DNA from 2 places in the Streptomyces sp. NPDC127098 genome. Region 2 is predicted to be linked to the other one. Evidence: riboswitches for the same ligand, from Rfam matches in the RefSeq annotation. Region 2 holds a riboswitch; the other holds the start of a gene.
What was found. Region 2 has a riboswitch for ZMP and ZTP ahead of ACFWI8_RS25865 (glycine hydroxymethyltransferase). Riboswitches for the same ligand answer to the same signal wherever they lie in the genome.

Region 1 (11,155 bases), on a different contig from region 2:
ACCCGCCCCGGCAACAACGTCGTCATCCGCAACCTCCGCTTCACCGGCGCCTCGGACGACTCGGTCAGCGTCACCAACTCGGCCCACCACGTGTGGATCGACCACTGCGACTTCTCCGACGGCTACGACGGCCTGCTCGACATCAAACGGCAGTCCGACTACGTCACCGTCTCCTGGAACCACTTCCACAGCCACAGCAAGACCTGCCTGGTCGGGCACTCCGACAGCTACACCGCCGACCGCGGCAGGCTGCGCGTCACGTACCACCACAACTTCTTCGACGGCACCGAACAGCGGCACCCACGGGTGCGGTTCGCCGAGCCCGTCCACGTCTACAACAACTACTACCGGAACAACGCGCTCTACGGCGTGGCCTCGACCGAGGACGCCGGCGTGCTGGTGGAGGCCAACTACTTCGAGAACGTCCCCCACCCCGTCTACTCCGGCTACGACGAGAGCGGCCCGGGACGGGTCGTCGAGCGCGACAACGTGTACGTGAACTCGGGCACGCCCCAGACCCTGGGGACCGTGGTCGAGCCGCGCACCTACTACTCCTACACGCCCGACGACCCGCGCACCCTGCCGTCCGCCGTGCCGGCCGGCGTGGGCGTCGGCCGGATCTGAGCGGCGGAGGTTCACGATGAGGCTCACGATGAGACTGAACGTGCTCGCGGCGGCGGCCGTCGCCACGCTTGCCCTCTCCGGGGCCACGCCGGCGACCGACCCCTCCGGCCGGCAGGTGGCCTCCGGCGTGGCGGCCGAGGCGGCTCCGACCGGCTTCGCGTCCGTCAACGCCTGGGGTCAGAACGGCACCACCGGCGGCGCCGGCGGGCCGACGGTCACCGTGTCGACGGCGGCCGACCTGATCGCCGAGATCCGCGCCGACGGACCGCGGATCGTGCAGGTGAACGGCATGATCACGCTGCCCGACGGGATGTACGACATCAGCTCAGACAAGACCGTCATCGGCCTCGGCGCCGACTCGGGCATCACCGGCGGCGGCTTCAACATCGGCCTGCCGGCGGACGACTCCGTCACCTCGCCGCCCGCGAACGCGGTGCACAACATCATCATCCGGAACCTGAACTTCCGGGACGCCAGCGACGACTCGATCAACGTCCAGATGTTCTCGCACCACATCTGGATCGACCACAACGACCTCGCCCAGGGCTACGACGGACTGATCGACATCAAGCGCGGCGCCAGCTACCTCACCGTCTCCTGGAACCACACCCACGACCACACCAAGAACATGCTGCTCGGCCACGACGACGACAACGCGGCCCAGGACACCGGGCGGTTGAAGGTCACCTACCACCACAACTGGTACGACCGGACGCCGCAGCGCAACCCGCGCGTCCGCTTCGGCGAGCCGGTGCACATCTACAACAACTACTACCACCGCAACTCCGACACCGGCCCGGCCTGCCAGGCGGACTCCGGCTGCTGGATCGAGGGCAACTACTTCGAGGACGTCGAGGAGCCCATGACCAACAGCTACTCGGGACCCGACGGCCGGATCGTGGAGCGGAACAACGTCTTCGTCGGCGAGGAGGCCGGCGAACCGGTCGTCGGCGGCTCGGTCCAGAACCCGGCGACGTACTACTCCTACCCGCTGGACGACGCGGCGGACGTCAGAACCATCGTGACGAACGGCGCCGGGACCGGTCGGATCGGCATCTGAACTACAGTGACGGTGGGCCGTGACTGGCGCTGAGGTGGAGCACCACCGGGGAGCGGCCCCCGGAACGGGTTGATGCCGTGCGCCTGGGCGTTGTCGTCACGATGCTCGGGAGCTCGGCATGCCCCATGTACACACCGCGGAACTGATGGACGGCACGGCGTTGGCCAGGCGGGTGCTGGGTGAGACGGCCGACCGGGCCGCCGCGCTCACCCGGCGCACGGGCGTCGCGCCCTGCCTGGCCACCGTGCTGGTCGGCGAGGACCCGGCCTCCGTCACCTACGTCCGGATGAAGCGCGCCCGGTGCGCCAAGGTCGGCATCACCTCGCGGCACGTCCCGCTGCCGGCCACGACCACCACGGCCCAGCTCGTCGAGACCATCGAGGGTCTTTCGCGGGACCCCGACGTGCACGGCATCCTGCTCCAGCACCCGGCAGGGCCCGGCATCGACGAGCGGGCCGCGTTCGAGGCCATCGCGCCGGAGAAGGACGTCGACGGCGTCACGACGCACTCCTTCGCCGCGATGAGCTTCGGCCTGCCGGGCTTCGTCTCGTGCACACCGGGCGGCATCATGCGGCTGCTCGACGAGTACGACGTCGACCTCGCCGGGAAGCGGGCGGTCGTCGTCGGCCGCAGCGCCATCCTCGGCCGCCCGGTCGGCATGCTGCTGCTGGCCCGCGACGCCACGGTGACGTACTGCCACTCCCGCACGGAGGACCTGCCCTCGGTGGTGCGGGAGGCCGACGTCCTGGTCGCGGCGGTCGGCCGCCCAAGGCTCGTCCGCGGCCAGGACATCAAACCGGGCGCGGTCGTGGTGGACGCGGGGTACAACGCGGGGAACGTCGGCGACATCGACGCGGAGGGCGCGATGAGCCGGGCGCGCCTGATCACCCCCGTCCCGGGCGGCGTCGGGCCGATGACGATCGCCGTCCTGCTGTCCCAGACCGTGGACGCGGCGACCGCGCAACGTGGCCTGGCGCCATGAGCGGGGACGAGCCACGGGCGCCGCTCGCCCCGGCGCAGGTCGCGGCATGAAAGCGCGATGAAAGCCCCCGCCGCCAGATTTGGCTCTCGGAACCGGAGACGGAGACCACACGGCGTGGAGGTAGTCATGAACCGACGCACAGCGGGTGCCACCCCATCCCCCGCCCCTCGGCCGCCGCGCACGGCGACGCGCGAGCGCGTCGTCCTCGCGGCCACCGCGCTCGCGCTGGCCGGCACGCTGGCGCTGCCGGCGTCCGGGGCGGCCGCGGCGGGGGAGGTCGGCGCCGCGGTCTACTCGTGCTCCAACGCCGAGTTCGAGAACGGGCGCTGGTACTACGGCTACTACAGCGGCATGACCGCCGTCCCCTCCGCTTCCGGCGTCACGTCGTCGGGCATCGAGGCGCAGTGCTCGCTTCGGCGGGCCAGCCTGGACCTCGGGCGCTCGGACATGAACCCCGGCACCATCGACGGCATCTTCGGGTCCAACTCGCAGGACGCCATGCGGGCGCTCCAGCGGTGGGTGAACACCACCTTCGGCAGCGGCACCGTGGGGGTCGACGGCTGGCCGGGCCCCGAGTCCTGGCCCTACCTGCGCATGTGGCACTGACCCACAGCGCGGAGCGAGGGGCCGGGGCTGGGTGCCCCGGCCCCTCGTTTCAGGGGTGGATCGGTGTTCCTACCGGCTCACAGGGGCGGGTAGGCGTTGTCCAGGAGCTCCTGGAACTGCGCGGAGAACCAGTGGCCGGAGAGCGGGGCGTCCGGGAGGGCGCCCGAGGGGTTGTTGTTGTTGCGCGGGTTGCCCTGGTAGGTCGGGTCGCACATCCGGTCGAAGCCCTTGCCCTCGTCGTTGGGGATCTCCCGGCTGGCGCCGTCGGACTCGCCCGGGGGCTTGATCCAGACGTAGGCGTCGATGCCGGAGGCGGGGGCGGCGGTCGGGCGCTCGCCGAGGCCGGCGCCGGCCTGGTTGCACCAGTTGCCGGCGTGGATCCGGCCGTCGACACGGCTGCCCTCGACGTAGGCGTTCACGTCGGTGCGCGGGCCGGGCCCGGCGGGCCGGTCGGAACCGCCCCAGCCGTTACGGGAGGTGTCGATCAGCATCCCGATGTTGGAGTTGAAGCCGGTGCTCACCAACTCCTGGCGGAAGCCCTGCGCGAAGGACTGGTTGTCGACGTAGCGGTTCCAGTCCACCCAGGTCGACTGCCGCACGGACGTGCCGTTGATCGAGTCGTTGATCGAGTAGTGCGGCTCGGTCGTCGGCCCGTAGTTGGCGGTGTTGACGATGAAGCCGTGCACGTCGTCGACCGTCGCCTCGCCGTGCGTGGCGGTCTGGTGGAAGAGGTCCGCCGAGGCGCCGAAGTTGTCGTCCCAGCCGATCCAGCCGTAGTGGCCGGCGTCGATGTAGTTGTAGACGTTGCCGACCGAGCCCAGCTCCGACAGCGCGTACGAGACGCCCTCGACGTAGTTGCCGTTGGCCTTCATCGTGTCGCACTGCGGCGTGGCCGTCGGGCGCGGGCTGACGTTGGTGACGAGGTTCGGCAGCGAGTCGATCTCGATCACCGCGGAGACCCGCAGGTTCGCCTCGTTCTCGTACTCCCGCAGGATGTCGGCGATGACGTCGATGTACTCGGTCTTGTAGCGGTCGATCTCCGTCGCGCCCAGCTCGCCGTTGGAGGCGAGCGCCGAACAGTCGCGACCCGGCAGGTTGTAGATCACGACCTGGAACACCAGCGGCGAACCGCCGGCCTGCTCCACGGCCTCGTCGAGGTGGTCACGCAGGCCCATGCCGCCGTTGACGCCCTCGATGGCGGCGATCCGGTCCAGCCAGACGCCGGTGGGCTCGTTCGCGATCGCCGAACCGCCCGGCTCGGCGGCGGCGCGGGCCGACCACTCCGGGTTCACGTACACGTCGGCCCCGACGTACGGGTTGTCCACGCGCGCCAGGGTCCCGGGGTCGTCGTTCGCCGAGGCCATGCCGAGCGTGCTGAGCGTGATGGCGAAAGCGCCGGCCAGGGCGCCGGCCGCGAACGCCGAGCGGCGTGCGCGTCGCCGGTGTGGGGGGTGTTCTGTGCGGCTCATCGCTGCTCTTCCTCCAGTTGTTCGCTGGTTGTTTCGCGGTGCGTCGATGCCGCCGGACGCGGCGGGGGGCGCCGCGCGACGGAACGGCGTGACGTCACGGATGCCGGTCATCGCAGTCGCCGCGCCCGGATCCGGGCAGGGCGACGCGGCGCGGTGGGCGCGAGCACGCCGGCGGTCGGCGGACAGGACCGCCGTGGGCATCCGGATGGTGGTGGGGGGTGTGGGGGTTCGTGTGGGGGATGTGGGGGTGCATTCGGAGCGACTCCGGTTCGTCCGGCGCGCCGTCCTCGGCGCCTGACAGCTTGGGACCGCTCCCACTGGTTGAAGGGACCGTAGGCCATTCGCCCCCTTCCCGCCAAGGGGGCGTTCGAGAATTGACCGCTGACCTGCCCTGAAACAAGGAGTTTCGTCAAGGGGGTTGACGCCTGTAATCAATGCCTTAATTCTTGGGAGCGCTCCCACTGGCGTCCTCTGAGGGCACTTTCCGTGTGTGCGCCACCCCACGGCGCGCGCGCAGCTCCTCACCCCCCACGAGCCGCGAGGAGGCGCGATGCGGATCCCACGTGGATCAGCGAGCACCACCCCCACAAGAGCCAGAAAGCGAGCGCGCAGGGCCAGGCAACGACTGTGGTTGACCGGCGCCCTCGCCCTGTCCATGCCCCTGGGCCTGACGGCCACCGCCGGCGGCGCCAGCGCGGACGAGCCTCGGCTGCTCCAGTTCGAGCAGGAGTTCCTGGAGCTCTACGAGAAGATCAAGGATCCGGCGAACGGGTACTTCTCCGACGAGGGGATTCCGTACCACTCGGTGGAGACGCTGATCGTCGAGGCGCCGGACCACGGGCACGAGACCACGTCCGAGGCCTACTCCTACCTGATCTGGCTGGAGGCCCAGTACGGTCAGGTGACCGGCGACTGGGGCCCCTTCAACGATGCCTGGGATCTGATGGAGGAGTACATGATCCCGGACAGCAGCGAACAGCCGACGACCAGCTTCTACAACGCCTCGTCACCGGCCACGTACGCGCCCGAGTCGACCAACCCGGCCGACTACCCGGCGCCCCTCGACCCCGGTGTCCGGGTGGGCTCCGACCCGTTGGCGGCCGAGCTGCGGTCGACGTACGGGACGAGTGACATCTACGGGATGCACTGGATCCAGGACGTGGACGACGTCTACGGCTACGGCGACGTCTGCGGCGGGAACAGCGGCGACCCGACGTTCATCAACACCTTCCAGCGAGGTGCGCAGGAGTCCACCTGGGAGACCGTCCCGCACCCCTCGTGCGAGGACTTCTCCTACGGCGGTGACAACGGCTACCTCGACCTGTTCACCGGGGACAGCTCCTACGCCCGCCAGTGGCGCTACACCAACGCCCCCGACGCCGACGCCCGCGCCGTGCAGGCCGCCTACTGGGCCAACCAGTGGGCTTCGGAACAGGGCAACGCGGCCCAGGTGGCCGACACCGTGGAGCGCGCCTCCCGGATGGGCGACTATCTGCGGTACGCGCAGTACGACAAGTACTTCAAGCAGGTCGGGAACTGTGTGGGTGCCTCGTCGTGCCCGGCGGGGAGCGGCAAGAACAGCTCGCACCGGCTGCTGTCCTGGTACTACGCGTGGGGCGGCGCGCTCGACACCTCGGCCGGCTGGTCCTGGCGGATCGGCTCCAGCTTCGCGCACTTCGGCTACCAGAACCCCATGGCGGCCTACGCGCTGAGTGAGGACCCGGCCCTGCGGCCCAACTCGGCGACCGGGGCCTCGGACTGGGCGGCGAGCCTGGACCGGCAGGTGGAGTTCTACCGGTGGCTGCAGTCCGCGGAGGGGGCCATCGCCGGTGGCGCGACGAACAGTTGGGAGGGCCACTACGCCACCCCGCCGTCGGGCACCCCGACGTTCTACGGCATGTACTACGACCCGCAGCCGGTCTACCACGACCCGCCGTCCAACCAGTGGTTCGGCTTCCAGGCCTGGTCCATGCAGCGCCTGGCCGAGTACTACTACGAGTCCGACGACCAGCTCGCAGGACAGGTCCTCGACAAGTGGGTCGACTGGGTGCTGGACAACGTGACCGTCGGGACGGGTGAGGACTTCCAGATCCCCTCCACCCTGGCCTGGTCGGGCGCGCCCGACACGTGGAACGCCTCCAACCCGGGCGCCAACAACAACCTCCACGTCCGCGTCGTCGACTACACCCAGGACGTCGGGATCACCGGCTCCCTGGCCAACACCCTCTCGTACTACGCGGCCGCCAGCGGCGACACGGCGGCTCAGGAGACGGCGGCCGGACTGCTCGAGGCCCTGACGGCCAACTCGGACGACCTCGGGGTGGCCGTGCCGGAGACCCGGGCGGACTACAACCGGTTCGACGACGAGATCTACATCCCCAGCGGCTGGCAGGGCACCATGCCCAACGGGGACACGATCGAGCCGGGTTCGACCTTCGAGTCGATCCGCACCTTCTACCAGGACGACCCCAACTACCCGCAGGTGGAGGAGTACCTGAACGGCGGCCCCGCGCCGACGTTCACGTACCACCGCTTCTGGGCCCAGGCCGACATCGCCATCGCCCTCTCCACCTACACCTCGCTTTTCGGGGACGAGGCGTAGCACCCCTTCCCCACCTTCCCCGACGAGGGCCCCGGTCGATGTCGACCGGGGCCCTCCCGTGTGCGGCGTGGCGCCACGGACCCGGTACTCCGCGGGGAGTAGCGACCGACTGCGCTCGGCGGATGCCGGGGGCGAGGCCAGGACGGAGACTGGCCGGGCCCGCCAGGTGCGACGAAAGGCAAGCCGTGCGCCAACTCAGTGACTCCGCCGCCCACCTACGCCTCAGCCGCAGATCGTGCCTGGCCGCGATGGCCGGCGTGGCCGCCCTCGCCGCGGCGCCCTCGGCGGCCGCCGCGCCGCGCCCACCACGGGCCGTGCGGGAGACGGCGGTCGGCGAGCGGCTCGTCGACCTGTCCTTCGACTCCCCGGCGCTCGGCGGTCGGGGCCGGGTGCGGCTGCTCACGCCGGCCGGGTGGGCGGAGCGCCGGGCCGGCGACCGGTGGCCGGTGCTGTGGCTGCTGCCCGGCGGGGACGGCGACCACCTGACGTGGACGGTGGACTTCGGCGTCCAGGACCTGCCGGAGCTGCGGGACGTGCTGGTGGTGATGCCGGACATGCCGCTGTACGGCTTCTACACGGACTGGTGGAACCACGACGCCGGCGGTCCGCCGCGCGTCGAGTCGTACCACCTGCGGGAGGTGCTGCCGCTGGTCGAGGAGCGGTACGGAGGCGGCGGGCGACGGGTGGCCGCCGGACTCTCCCAGGGCGGGTTCGGCGCGCTGTCCTATACCGCCCGGCATCCAGGGCTCTTCCGGGCGGCGGCCAGCTACAGCGGCTTCGTCCACCCGAGCCGCCATCCGCACGCGGTGCGCGCCGGGATGACCTACCTGGGCCTGGACTGGCTCGCGCTCTGGGGCGATCCCGAGCTCCAGGCCGAGGTCTGGGACGCCCACGATCCGGGCCGCCACGTCGGGCGGCTCGCCGCCGTGCCCCTCTATCTGTCCTGCGGCGACGGCCGCCTCGGGCCGCTCGACCTGCCGGGCACCGAGCCGGACGAGGAGATCCCGGGGCTCGAGGACCCGGAGGATCCGTTTCCGGAGGACGTCTACTCGCCCACCGAGGCCGTGATGCTCGCCGAGAACGAGGTCCTCGCCGACCGGCTGCGCGCCGCGGGCGCCGAGCTGACGACGCACTTCCACTCCGGCACCCACTCCCCTCCCTACTGGGGCCGCGAGCTGCGCGCCTCCCTTCCGATGCTGCTCGACGCCCTGCACGGCACGGACGGGGCTGTCACGCGGCTCCCCGCCTGACCAGCACCACGGCCAGCCCGCGCGCCGCGAGCACCACGACGGCCGCCAGCGCGCTCCCGGCCGCCCAGATCACCAGGGCGGGCCAGGCGAGGCCGAGTTGGGCGAGCGTGCCCTGCCGGTGCATGGCCGCGCCGACCAGGTCGGTCAACCACCAGAACAACAGGACGGGCAGCGCGTAGGGCAGCAGCCGCGGCACCGTGCGCCACCACGCCCGGGCCGTCGCCCGCCGCGCCCAGCGCCTGGCCCGCACCACGCCCAGCGTCGCGAGACCGAGGGCGAGCAGCGTGAGGGCGCCCAGCACGAGATCGGCGGTCATCGAGAACGGCCGGGTGACGGACGGGGTGCGGCCTTCGGCGAGCTCGACCAGGCCGTCGACGATCAGCTGGGCGTCGTCCCCCGAGAGCATCCCGGTGTTGGTCACGACGGCGATACCCGTGCCGCTGTCCGGGAGCAGCGTCTGCATCGCGTTGTGGGTGAGGAGCTGACCGGTGTGCTCGATCCGCCGCGGCTCCTCGCCGGGCTGGCTGGTCCGCCAACCCATGGCGTAGTCCTCGCCCTCCGGAGGGGTGTGGGTGAGGGCTACGCCCTCGGCGGATATCACGCGCTCGCCACGCTGCCCGATCAGCCAGCGGGCCAGGTCGTCGGCGGTGGAGACGACGCCGAAGCCGCCGGCCGTGAACCAGCGCGGATGGGAGCTCTCGAACACCATGCCGTAGGCACGGACGTAGCCCCTGGCGTGCTCCGGCATGTCGTCGGTGGTGTCGACCGACGTGGTGTCCGCCATGCCGAGCGGCCCGAACACCTCGTCCGCCAGGTACTCGGCGAACGGACGGTCGGCGACCACCTCCACCAGCCGGCCGAGCACGGAGTAGTTGGGGTTGTGGTAGCTCCAGGCCGTGCCGGGGTCGGCGGCGAGCCGGGCGTCGCGCATCGCCGCGACCGCCTCCTCCAGCGTGTCCGGCTGCGGGCGCGTGAGGTCCGGGTAGGCGGAGTCGGCCATGCCTGAGGTCTGGTTGAGCAGCTGCCGGACGGTGATCCCGGCGGCCCTGGGGTCGGCCATGGTGAACTCCGGCAGGTAGCGCCGCACCGGCTCGTCCAGGTCGAGCGCGCCGGCCTCGGCGAGACGCACCACCGCCGTCGCCGTCATCGACTTGGAGAGCGAGGCCACCGGCAGCGGCGTCCGCGCGGTGATCTCGGCGCCGCCCGCCGTGTGCCCGTATCCGGCCGTGTGCACCACCTCGTCGCCCCTGGTCACCGCCACGGCGGCGCCCGGCAGGCCCGTCTCGTCCAGGTAGTCGTTCAGATAGCGGTCGATGGCGGCGGGGTCGAGCGTGGCGCCGGTCGCCTCGGCGGCCTGTGCCGGGGCGGCGGGCCATCCGATGGCGAGGGCGGCGAGCGCCCCGCAGGTCAGCCGGCGGAGGGTACGGATCAACATGTCAGCCATTCCAGCCGGCCGGCGGCGCCGGCACAGTCGCGCCAGTGCGAGAACCGGAGTAGTGCCAGCACTACCGCGCGGGCGCCGGGCACCACGTACCGTGGCCGGCATGCAACACCGCACGGCCTGGCAGGCGCTCGCCCAGCGCCCGCTGGGGTTCCTCGCTTCCGTCTGGCCCTGGCGGGCCCTCGGCTATCTGCTCTCGGGCGTCGCGTTCGGGGCGCTGACCTCGGTCGTCCTGCTGGTCACCGCCCTGGTCGGCGCCGTCTCGCTGCTGCTGCTCGTCGGGATCGTGCCGCTGCTCGCCGTGGCACTCTCCGGCATCCTCGTGGCCCGCATCGAGCGCTGGCGGCTCCGCCTCGTCGACGCCGACCCGGCGCCCGACCCGCATCGGCCGCCCCCGCGGCCCGGGCTCCGCGCCTGGCTTGAGACGCGGCTGCGCGAGCCGGCGACCTGGCGTGAGCTGGGCTTCACCGCCGTCTCGCTCACCGCGCTGTGGTGGATGGACGTGCTGGTGCTCGGTTTCGCGCTGGTCCTGCCGGTGCTGGTGGTGCTCTCCCCCGTCGACGACCCGGGCGCCTGGCCGTGGGTGCTGGTGGGCCTCGCCATGCTGCCGTCCGCGCCGTACACGATCACCGCCTGGGCCGGCGCCAGGGCGGCGCTGACCCGGCTGATCCTGGCCCCGCGCGACGGCGAGCTCGGCCGGGAGCTGCGGGAGGTGCGCGCGTCGCGGGCCCGCCTCGTCGACGCCTTCGACGCCGAGCGCCGCCGCATCGAGCGCGACCTGCACGACGGCGCCCAGCAGCGGCTCGTCTCGGTCAACGTGATGCTCGGCATGGCCCTGCTCGACGCCTCGCCCGACTCCCCGGTCGGCCGGCAGTTGACCACCGCGCAGCGCGAGCTGACGCAGGCGGTGGGCGAGTTGCGGGAGCTCAGCCAGGGCGTCCACCCCAAGGCGCTCACCGACCAGGGCCTGGCGGCGGCCGTCGCCAACCTCACCACCCGCTCACCCACCCCCGTCGAGGTCGACATAGCGCTGCCGCACCGCCTGCCGACGGCCGTGGAGAGCACCGCGTACTTCGTCGTCGCCGAGGCGCTGGCCAACGTCACCAAGCACAGCGGGGCGG
Region 2 (11,155 bases):
GAGGAGGCGGCCTCCGTCATCCGCACCTACGAGGTGCAGTTCGTCCCGGGCCTGCTGCAGACCGCCGAGTACGCGCGGGCCTGCATCCGCCTGGGCAACCCGCGTGCCTCGGAGCGGATGGTCGAGCGTCGGGTCGAGCTGCGCATGGAGCGGCAGAAGCTGCTCTACAAGCCGCACGCTCCCCGGCTGTGGGCCGTGATCGACGAGGCCGCGCTGCGCCGGCCGCTCGGCGGCGTCGAGGCGATGCGCGGCCAGATCAGGCACCTGCGCGAGATGGCCGAACTGCCCAACGTCACGCTGCAGATCGCGCCGTTCAGGATCGGCGGCCTGTCGGCGGCCGGCGGTCCGATCACCGTGCTGCGCTTCCAGGAGCCCGACCTGCCGGACATCGTGTATCTGGAGCAGCTCAACAGCGCGCTCTACCTCGACAAGCGCGAGGATGTCGAGGACTACCTCGCCGTGATGGACAGCCTCTGCGCCACGGCGGAACCGCACGGCAAGACGGGCGACTTCCTCGACGGGCTGCGTTTCCTCGACGGGCTGAAGAGCACCCTCTGAACCCCGTCGCCTGGCCGGCTCAGGGCCTGCCGTGTCGGGTGTCGAGAGTGGCGTCGAGCCAGCCGAGCAGGTCCGCGCCGACCTCCGCGCGGTTGGTCTCGTTGAGGATCTCGTGCCGTGCCCCCGGATAGGCGCGCCAGCTCAGCTCCCTCGTCCCGGCGTAGCGGAAGTCCTCGAGCAGTTCGTAGACGAGTGAGAGACCGGCGTGGCAGGGGTCGAGCTCGCCGACCACCACGTGCACGGGCAGCTCGCGCGGCACCCGGGCCTGGTTGCGGGGGTCGTTGATCTTGCGCACCCCGAGCACCCAGTCCAGGGCGAGGCCGGCGCTGAACGGGAAGCCGCAGCGCTCGTCCGCGACATACGCGTCGACCTCGGCCGGATCGCGGGACAGCCACTCGAAGCCCGTGCGGTGCGGGTAGGGGTCGTTGAACCTGGCGAACAGGTCGGACACGAAGGACGAGGGCGCGCCCCGGCCGCCACGCTCGATCTCGGCTCGCAGACCGGCGGCGGCGCTCTCGGTCTCACAGCCGGGCAGCGACCTGAACGTGCCGCAGAGCACGAGGCCGGCGAGGCCCGCGCCGTGTTCCTGGGCGTAGTCGCGGGTGAGTTGGGATCCCATGCTGTGCCCGAACAGCACCAGCGGTATGCCCGGCACCCGGTCGCGCGCGGCCTCGCTCACCGCGTGCAGGTCCGCGACGACCGCCCGCCAGCCCGAGGCGCCGGCCACCCCGAGTCCGCCGGTGTGCCGGGCCGTTCCGCCGTGGCCGCGGTTGTCCGAGGCGACGACCGCGTAGCCGTGCTCGGTCAGCAGCCGCGCGAACCGGTCGTAGCGGCCGGCGTGTTCGGCGGCGCCGTGCACCAACTGCACCCAGGCGCGGGGGCGCCGGCCGTCCTCGGGCAGCCAGGTGCGGGTGGCGATCCGCACGCCGTCGGCCGCGGTGGTGGCACCGATCTCCATGGCTGGCTCCTGGGTCCGGAGGGGATCCGCGGTGGCCAGTATGGGACGTCACGGGGCCCGCGCGCAGCCGGCGCGGCGGGGGAGACCTCGGGAGGCGATGCCCGGATGGGGTGGTCATGTGCCCGTTCGGTGACCTTCCGAGCTGGGAGGATCGACAATCCGATCTTGCCGTACGACGGTTGTCCGTCCAGGATGTGGCGGTCGGCGCGTGTCCCCTACGGAGAGGTGAGGTCAGTGACAGCTCGAGTGACCGTGGTGGGGGAGGCCCTGGTCGATCTCCTGTGGAAGACCGGCGCCCGGGACGTGCACGCGGCGCCGGGCGGCAGCCCGGCCAACGTGGCGGTCGGCCTGCGCCGGCTCGGGCGGCCCACCACCCTGTTGACGTCCTGGGGCGAGGACCCGCCGGGTGAGCTGGTGCGCGCGCACCTGGCGGAGACGGGCCTGACGGTGCGCCGGGTGCCGGCCGACACCGACCGCACCATTGTGGCGCTCGCCTACCTCGGCGTGGACGGCGCGGCCCGCTACGACTTCCTCGCCTCCTGGGACCCGCGCGAACTGCCGGTCCCCGAGGACACCGCGGTGCTGCACACGGGATCGCTGGCCGTGGTGATCGAGCCGGGCGCCTCCCGGGTGCTCGAACTCTGCCGGCAACGGCGGGCGGCCGGGACGACGGTGGCGGCCGACCTCAACGTGCGGCCGGCGGTGCAGCCGGACCGGGGCGCCTACCTGGAGGCGGCGCGTCGGCTGGCGGCCTCGGTCGACGTGCTCAAGGCCAGCGACGAGGACCTGGCCTGGCTCTTCCCCGGCACCGAGCCGGCTGACGCCGCCCGCACGCTGCTCGCGGCGGGCCCGCGCCTGGTGGTGGTCACGCTGGGTGCGCGCGGCGCGTTGGCGGTCACGTCGGGGCACGAGGTCGGGGTGGCCGCGCCGGCCGTCACGGTGGTGGACACGATCGGCGCCGGCGACACGTTCCAGGCGGCGCTGCTCGACTCGATCGCCGAACGCGGTGCCCCACCCGTCGCGCCCGACGAACTCTCGACCGTGTTGCGGCGTTGCGCCACGGCCGCCGCGATCACCTGCACCAGGATCGGGGCCGACCCGCCCACGCGGGAAGAACTGGGGGCGTTGTGAGTCCCCTGTGGGGGAGATGAGATGGGGTTAACAATTAGGAAACGTTAGCGAGGTTGAGACCCCCGTCGGGGCCTGAGGGGAAGTCATGGGGACCGAACCCGACAGTCGCTCAGATGATACGATCGCGGCGCTTGCCAAGCGAGCTGAGGGCGCGTAAGACATACGGCCGTCGGAAAATCAGCCAAGTCATAAGAGGGTCACCCGATGAGCATTATGCCGATGTGTGGGCATAGCGCGCCGACCCGCGGGCTGAGAGGGCCTCGTCACCGTGCCAGGTCGGTTGGCGGGGTGAATCCGCGTCGGGGGATATCGGGTTCAACATCAGGGCACCCTCTTGTCTTAGTACCTGGCGGTCTAGCTAAAAGAGAATCTCATGACGCAATACATGCAGGATCCGGCGCTCTGGGGTCTGATTGCTGGCACTCCCCTTGCTGCAGCCGTAATCTATCGAGGCCGTAAGTCGGCCGCCAAACTCCGCGCGGAAAAGGAAGAACTGGCGGCCCGGCACGCGGAACTCGAAAACACTCTCGCGGAGGCTGTCGAAGAGGCGAGGGTTCGCGCCGAGGACTCGACGAAAACCGCGCTCAAGTCCGCCATGCGGACGCTCCAGGGTCTCGCCAACGAACAGCAGTTGGCGCTTTCCAGGGCGCAGGAGAAATACGGTGACCAGCAGATCCTCCAGGACCTGCTCGACATCGACCACATGAACTCGCAGTTCGGCCGTCGGGCACAGTCCGTGGCCGTGCTCTGCGACGGCTGGCTCGGTCGGCAGCGCGCCGTCGCGTCGCTCTACGACGTGGCGCGCAGCGCCAAGGGCCGGGTCCGCCACTACACCCGCGTGGAGATCCGCTCGCAGACCAGCTTCGCCGTCGTCAGCCGCGCGGTCGAGCCCGTCGCGCTGGTCCTCGCCGAACTCCTGGACAACGCCACCAGCTACTCGGCGCCCGAGACCACGATCGACATCAACATCCGCACCGTGCCCAAGGGCGTGTGCGTCATCATCGACGACGCCGGTGTGGGCATGAACGAGGAGGAGAAGAGCCGGGCCGCCCGGCTGCTGTCGGGCGAGCACCCGGTCGGCGTGACCGAGCTCGGAAACCCGCCTCAGTTCGGCTTCGCGGTCATCGGCGTGCTCGCCGCCCGCTACGGATTCACCGTCTCAGTCGACTCGGCGTCCCCGTACGGCGGCGTACGGGCGGTGGTCCTTCTGCCTCAGGAGCTGCTGACCAGCATGCCCGAACCCACCCCTGCCGTGCCCGAGACGGCGGCCAGCGAGCAGCCGCGCCCCGCGCAGGCGACCACCTCCGGTGGCCTGCCCAAGCGTCGCCGGCGCGGGCAGATGGCCATCGTGCCGCAGTCCCGAGGCGAGTCCGAGACCGCTCCCGCCCGCTCGAGCGAGGAGACCGCGTCCATCATGGGCGCCTTCCAGCGTGGCACCCAGTCCGGTCGCAAGGCCGATCCGAGCAGGGAAGGATTTGAGGTTCAGTGAACACCGAACTGTCGTGGATGCTGGAGAGCGCCCTGGAGGTGCCGGGGGCACGCCACGCCATCCTCGTCTCGGCCGACGGTCTGCTGATGGCCCGCTCCAGCGAGGTGAACAAGGACGAGGCCGACACCATCGCCGCGGCCATGAGCGGCATGCAGTCCCTCAGCCGCACGGTGGCCGGCTTCAGCGGCGACGCCCGGATGCAGTGGCGCCAGACCGTGGTCGAGTTCGACGGAGGCTGGGTCTTCCTCATCTCCGCCGGCGAGGGCGCCTACCTCGCCGTCTCGGCCTCGCCCCAGGTGGACATGGCGGACATCACGTTCCGTATGCAGCAGCTCGTCGGGCAGCTCGGCAAGGTGCTGACCACCCCGCCCCGTGAGAACACCGGTATTCAGGCATGACCACACCCCAGGATCCGGAACACGAAGAGGCCGTCGAAGTCGAGACCTCGGAATTAGTGCGACCGTACGTCATCATCAACGGCCGCGGCTTCGACGACGGCAATCGATTCGACCTGGTCACTCTCGTCACGGCGGCGTCCGACAGCGAGCACCACAGGGTGCAGCTCGACCCGGAGATGCGCGACGTCGTCGAGTTGTGCGACGGCGGATATCTCTCGGTCGCCGAGATCGCGGGGCACCTCGGGCTGCCCATCGGCATCGTCAAGGTGCTGTTGGTCGACCTGGCGGATCGCGGCTTCGTCATCACCCGGGCTCCCATTCCGCCGGCCCAACTCGCCGACATTCAGGTTCTTCAGGAGGTTCTGGATGGACTCCAGGCACGGTTCGGCTGAGGGCGTCCACCTGGCCGAGAAGGTGCAGATCGCGGCGAAGATCCTGGTGGTCGGTCACTTCGCCGTCGGCAAGACGACCTTTATCGGCACGCTCTCCGAGATTCCGCCGCTGCGCACCGAGGAGACGATGACGCAGGCCGGCGCGGAGATAGACGATCTGAAGGGTGTGCGGGGCAAGACCACGACCACCGTCGCGATGGACTTCGGGCGGCTGACCCTCAGCGACCGACTTGTCCTCTATCTGTTCGGAACGCCGGGACAGCAGCGCTTCGTTCAGGTCTGGGAAGACATGACCCGCGGTGCCCTCGGCGCCCTGATCCTGGTGGATCCGGAGCGTCTCAGGGACTCCTTCGCCGTCATGGACCTGGTCGAGAAGTACGGCATCTCGTACGCCATCGCGGTCAACCACTTCGACGGCTCCCCGTCACACACCGAGGCGGAGCTCAGGGAGGCGCTCGACCTGCTCCCCGATACCCCGGTTGTCACCTGCGACGCCCGCGACGAGAAGTCGTCGGCCCAGGCACTCGTGGCTCTCGTCCGCTACCTGCAGAGCCACACCCGACAGGAGTAAGAATGGATTCCCCCTCTGGTTTCACGAACCCGCCCCCCGGCTGCCCGGCACATCAGGGCATGAACGGCAGCGGGCCGGCGCCCGTGGAGCGGGTGCCCCTGCACGGGCCCGAGTTCGCGGCCGATCCGCAGCGGTTCTACGAGTTCCTGCGCCAGTACGGACCGGCCGCGCCCGTGGAGATGGCGCCCGGCGTGCCGGTGACCCTGGTCACCGACTACGCGGCCGCCCTTCAGGTGCTCCAGTCGCCCGATCTGTTCTCCAAGGACTCCCGACGGTGGCGTGACCTCAACGAGGGCCGCATACCGCACGACAGTCCGGCGATCCCGATGATGGCCCACCGGCCCAACGCCCTCTTCTCCGACGGCGCCGAACACCTGCGGCTGCGTCAGGCGATCAGCGACAGCATGGCCAAGGTGGACACGCACCGGCTGAGCCGCCAGGTGGAGCGGATCTCCACCTATCTGATCGAGCGGTTCAGCACCCGGGGCACGGTCGACCTGATCGACGAGTACGCGCAGTTGGTGGCGCTCCTGGTGATCAATGACATCTTCGGCTGCCCGCCCCACCTCGGCGACCGGCTCGCGGAGGGCTGGGCGAAGGTGTGGTCCGGTGAGGACGCCGAGGCCGGGAGCAAGCAGGTCGGTGACAGCCTCGTCGAACTGGTCGCGCACAAGCGTGCCCAGCCCGGCGACGACGTCGCCTCCTGGATGACCCGGCACGCCGCGGGACTGTCCGACGAGGAGATGGTGCAGCAGCTCTTCGTCATGATGGGAGCGGGCGCCGATCCCGTCCGCAACCTGATCGGAAGCGGACTCCTCGTGGTCCTCTCCGACGAGCGCTTCTTCGGCGGCCAGTACGGCGGCGCGCTGCTGGTCGAGGACGCCGTGGACGAGGTCCTGTGGAACAGCCCGCCGATCCCCAACTACGCCGTGCACTACCCGACGCAGGACGTCGAGCTGTTCGGCATGAAGCTCGCGGCGGGCGACCCGGTCGCGGTGAGCTTCGCGGCCGCGAACACCGATCCCTCGCTGTCGGCCTCCCGGCAGATGCTCAGCAAGCGCGCCCACCTCGCGTGGTCCGCCGGGCCGCACGCCTGCCCGGCCAAGGACCCCGCCACCCTGATGGCCGTCGGGGCGATCGAGCGGTTGCTCAACCTGCTGCCCGACATCGAGCTCGCGGTGCCGGTCGAGAACCTGACCTGGCGGCCCAGCCCGTTCCAGCGTGGACTCGTCGAACTCCCCGCCAGCTTCACGCCGGTTCGTCTCCGCACCAGGACGCCCGACCCCAGCCAGCCCAAGGCCGCGCCCCAGCCGGCGGCGGAGCCGGCCCGTGCCAAGGGCGGCTGGTGGAGTTCCTTCCTGGCCCGGTGGCGCTGACCCGTAGCCCGTCCGCACCGTCCTGAGGGACGGACGAGTGTGCGACAAGTCGAGCCGAGCGCTCGGAAACACGGCCTCCGGTCGACCTCGGTCGGCCGGAGGCCGTGGCATTCCACCGGGTCCCGCCGGGCGCCGGCACACCCGCCCTCAGGTCGTGTCCTCCAGCCGGAAGCCCACCTTCAGCCCCACCTGGTAGTGGCCGATCGCGCCGTTCTCCACGTGGCCGCGGATCTGTGTCACCTCGAACCAGTCGATGTTGCGCAGCGTCTTGGCGGCCCGGGCGATCCCGTTCCGCACCGCCGCGTCCACGCTCTCCGGCGAGGAACCGACGATCTCGGTCACCCGGTAGATGTGCTCGCTCATGCCGGCCTCCAGGGCATCACGCGGGTGGCGACGCGGGGCCCCGCGTCCCACTGACTCCACCCTGCCCCACCGGGCGGACACCCGCGACACGGCCGGGACCAGCGGTGCTACCCTCGCACCGGGCCGTGACTGGCGCGTCGGGATGGGGTCAACCATCGGGAAGCGGCCCTAGCTGTGCGATGTGGAGCCGTGCGCCTGGGCCGTCGCGACCCATGTCAAGGAGGCCCCCATGACCAACGAGCCAGCAGCCGACTCCACCGTCTCCACCGCCTTCCGCAGCGGCCTCGACGTCGTCCGTTCCGTCGAGCCCAGGATCGCCGACGCCATCGGCGCCGAGATCGAGGACCAGCGCGCGTCCCTCAAGCTGATCGCCAGTGAGAACTACGCCTCGCCCGCCGTGCTCCTCGCCATGGGGAACTGGCTGAGCGACAAGTACGCCGAGGGCACCGTCGGCCGCCGCTTCTACGCCGGCTGCCGCAATGTCGACACCGTGGAGTCCCTCGCGGCCGAGCACGCCCGTGAGCTCTTCGGCGCCCGCCACGCCTACGTCCAGCCGCACTCGGGCATCGACGCCAACCTCGTCGCCTTCTGGGCCGTCCTCGCCCAGCGCGTCGAGAGCCCGGCCCTGGAGCGGGCCGGCGCCCGTCAGGTCAACGACCTCACCGAGGAGGACTGGGCCACGCTCCGCCGCGACCTCGGCAGCCAGCGGATGCTCGGCATGTCCCTGGACGCCGGCGGCCACCTCACCCACGGCTTCCGCCCCAACATCTCCGGCAAGATGTTCGAGCAGCGCAGCTACGGCACCGACCCCGAGACCGGCCTGGTCGACTACGACGCCGTCCGCGCCGCCGCCCGCGAGTTCCGGCCGCTGATCCTCATCGCCGGCTACTCCGCCTACCCGCGGCTGATCAACTTCCGGATCATGCGCGAGATCGCCGACGAGGTCGGCGCGACGCTGATGGTCGACATGGCCCACTTCGCCGGCCTCGTCGCGGGCAAGGTCCTCACCGGCGACTTCGACCCCGTGCCGAACGCCCAGATCGTCACCACCACCACCCACAAGTCGCTGCGCGGCCCCCGCGGCGGCATGGTGCTGTGCGACGACTCGCTCGCCGAGCAGGTCGACCGCGGCTGCCCGATGGTGCTCGGCGGCCCGCTGCCACACGTCATGGCCGCCAAGGCCGTGGCCCTCGCCGAGGCCAGGCAGCCCGCCTTCCGCGACTACGCCCAGCGCATCGTGGACAACTCGCGTGCCCTCGCCGAGGGCCTGATGCGCCGCGGCGCCCGGCTGGTCACCGGCGGCACCGACAACCACCTCGCCCTGATCGACGTCTCCTCCTACGGCCTCACCGGCCGGCAGGCCGAGGCCGCGCTGCTCGACGCCGGCATCGTCACCAACCGCAACGCGGTGCCCCGTGACCCCAACGGCGCCTGGTACACCTCCGGCATCCGGATCGGCACCCCGGCCCTCACCACCCGCGGCCTCGACACCGCGGGCATGGACGAGGTCGCCGAGCTCATCGACACCGTGCTCTCCCGCACCACCCCCGGCACCACCAAGAGCGGCGGGGCGTCCAAGGCCGCCTACCGCCTGGAGGACGGCGTCGCCGAGCAGGTCGCCAAGCGCGCCGCCGACCTGCTCGCCAAGCACCCGCTCTACCCCGGGATCGACCTGAGCTGAGCGTGAGCGCCCTCCGCCTCGTCCACCCGCACACCACGCCGGCCACCGAGGCCGAGGCCAGGGCCGTCCAGGAGCGACTCCGACCACGGGTCGTCCTGGACGGCTCAGGCCCCGCGCCAGGGGCCCCCGGGACCGTCGTGGTCGGCGTCGACGTCGCCTACGACGACGCGCGGGACACCGTCGCGGCCGCCGCCGTGGCGCTCGACGCGGCCACCCTGGCCGAGCTCGGGCACGCCACGGCGGTGGGCCGGGTCGCCTTCCCCTACGTCCCCGGGCTGCTCGCCTTCCGCGAACTGCCCGCCGTGCTCGCCGCGCTCGGCAGGCTGCGCCACGTCCCCGACCTGGTGGTCTGCGACGGCTACGGCCTCGCCCACCCCCGCCGCCTCGGGCTCGCCAGCCACCTGGGAGTGCTCACCGGGCTGCCGACCATCGGCGTCGCCAAGAACCCCTTCACCTTCCGCCACCCCCCACCGGGACCACGACGCGGCGACGCCGCGCCGCTGCTCGACGGCGACGAGGAGGTCGGTCGCGCGCTGCGCACCAGGGACGGTGTCAAACCGGTCTACGTCTCGCCTGGACACCGCACCAACATCGCCGACGCCTGCGCCCACACCCTGCACCTGACCCGTGGCTACCGGCTCCCCGAGACCACCAGGCGGGCCGACCGGCTCTGCCGCGACGCCCTGCGGGCGGCCGGCGAGCGGGACGGCGGGGGCCGGCCTTAGCCGGACCCGGCTCCTCACTCCTTCGAGTGCCGGCCCCGGGCCGCGGCGTCCCGAACAGACGGGTGGCCACTGCCGGTTGTCGTACGAGGACGCTAGGGTGATCCCCCACTCAGCGGACTCGGGAGGTCACGGTGCGGTACCTCAGGCCGGTGCGCGCCGCGCTGGCGGCGGCCACGGCGGTGCTGCTGTTCGGCTGCACCGCCGCGGACGCGGGCGACAGCCCCACGGACGACGGCGAGGGGGCGACCGCGGGCTCGTCGCCCGCCGCCGAGGCGTCCGGCGAGCCCTCGCCCAGGGTCGCGGAACCGCCGGCCGACCCCGCGGCCGCCCTCGCCCTCGCCATGGCGGTCGCCGCCACCCCGACCGACCTCGGCGACGGCTTCGTGCCGCAGGACCCGTACGAGTCGGATCCGGCCACCTGGGCCGTCCTCGACGAGGGGTGCGTCTGGCGCCGCGCGGCCCTGCCCGATGAGGTGCTGGCCAGCCTCTCCCGGTACAGCGAGCACCCGGCGCCTGGCGGCGAGGGCGAGCCGTTACGCGTGATGTCCTCGGTCACCGTGCACCGCAGCACCACGGTGGCGGACCAGCGGATGGCGGCCACCCTCGAGGAGGGTATGCGCTGCCCGGAACAGACGCTCAGGCCCGGCGAGTCGGTCACCGGGCTGCGCTCCGAAGGCGCCCCCTACGGGGTGCGCGGCCAGCTCGCGGCGGACGACATGATCCACGAGGGCGGCCAGTACCACGGCCCGGGGCCCGGCGGCCCCCACCCCTACCTGTGGGGCGTGGCCAGGCTCGGGCCCGTCACCGTGGCGCTCGCCGTCAAGGGCACGGTCGGCTACGACGAGGAGGACGTGGGGACCCTGCTCAACGACGCGATCGAGCTGATGCTGTCCCGGGCGGAGAGCGAGCTGCGGTGAGGGACCTCGAACTCTCCGACCCCCGGCGGATCGGCGGCTACCGGCTGCTGCGGCGGCTGGCCGAGGGGCGCACGGGCGTCGTCTACCTGGCCAGGTCGCTCGGCGGGGCGCCGGGCGCCCTCAAGGTGATCCGCAGGGAGCACGCCAGGGACCCGGAGTTCCGGGCCAGGTTCGAGCGGGACGTGGCCGCCGCGCGGCACGTGTCGGCCCGCTGCCTGGTCGGCGTGCTGGCCGCCGACACCGCGGGCGGCACCATGTGGGCCGCCTACCCCTACGTGCCAGGGCCCACGCTGCCCGAGGTCGTCGCGGCGCACGGTCCGCTGCCGCGCGAGCCGGTGCGGATCGTCGGCGCCCTGCTCGCCGAGGCCCTCGACGCCGTCCACCAGGCCGGCCTGGCCCACCAGGACGTGCGCCCGGGCCATGTGCACCTGCTGCCCGACGGTCCCCGGCTCACCGGCTTCGGCGGCACCGGCACGGTCGGCGGCGCCCCCGGGTACCAGTCGCCCGAGCAGGCCCGTGGCGGCCCCGACGGGCCGGGCCCCGCCACGGACGTCTTCTCGCTCGGCTGCGTGCTGGTCCACGCCGCCACGGGGCGA

Region 1: it holds a riboswitch for ZMP and ZTP, as region 2 does, so the genes downstream of both, ACFWI8_RS19020 (bifunctional 5,10-methylenetetrahydrofolate dehydrogenase/5,10-methenyltetrahydrofolate cyclohydrolase) here and ACFWI8_RS25865 (glycine hydroxymethyltransferase) in region 2, are expected to answer to the same signal.

Annotation. Positions count from the first base shown of each region.
Region 1 covers NZ_JBHXFJ010000028.1:21,773-32,927, reverse strand. The annotation lists gene ACFWI8_RS19030 (polysaccharide lyase family 1 protein) at 1-624, shown strand, start outside; gene ACFWI8_RS19025 (polysaccharide lyase family 1 protein) at 653-1,684, shown strand; ZMP/ZTP riboswitch at 1,694-1,780, shown strand; gene ACFWI8_RS19020 (bifunctional 5,10-methylenetetrahydrofolate dehydrogenase/5,10-methenyltetrahydrofolate cyclohydrolase) at 1,803-2,666, shown strand; gene ACFWI8_RS19015 (peptidoglycan-binding protein) at 2,793-3,272, shown strand; gene ACFWI8_RS19010 (glycoside hydrolase family 6 protein) at 3,350-4,741, opposite strand; partial or broken gene ACFWI8_RS19005 (glycoside hydrolase family 48 protein) at 5,460-7,343, shown strand; gene ACFWI8_RS19000 (alpha/beta hydrolase) at 7,529-8,593, shown strand; gene ACFWI8_RS18995 (serine hydrolase domain-containing protein) at 8,574-10,028, opposite strand; gene ACFWI8_RS18990 (sensor histidine kinase) at 10,138-11,155, shown strand, end outside.
Region 2 covers NZ_JBHXFJ010000048.1:43,783-54,937, reverse strand. The annotation lists gene ACFWI8_RS25910 (helix-turn-helix domain-containing protein) at 1-558, shown strand, start outside; gene ACFWI8_RS25905 (alpha/beta fold hydrolase) at 578-1,516, opposite strand; gene ACFWI8_RS25900 (carbohydrate kinase) at 1,751-2,647, shown strand; gene ACFWI8_RS25895 (ATP-binding protein) at 3,021-4,136, shown strand; gene ACFWI8_RS25890 (roadblock/LC7 domain-containing protein) at 4,133-4,534, shown strand; gene ACFWI8_RS25885 (DUF742 domain-containing protein) at 4,531-4,926, shown strand; gene ACFWI8_RS25880 (ATP/GTP-binding protein) at 4,901-5,497, shown strand; gene ACFWI8_RS25875 (cytochrome P450) at 5,500-6,873, shown strand; gene ACFWI8_RS25870 (dodecin) at 7,021-7,236, opposite strand; ZMP/ZTP riboswitch at 7,352-7,444, shown strand; gene ACFWI8_RS25865 (glycine hydroxymethyltransferase) at 7,466-8,917, shown strand; gene ACFWI8_RS25860 (endonuclease V) at 8,920-9,642, shown strand; gene ACFWI8_RS25855 (hypothetical protein) at 9,774-10,559, shown strand; gene ACFWI8_RS25850 (bifunctional serine/threonine-protein kinase/ABC transporter substrate-binding protein) at 10,556-11,155, shown strand, end outside.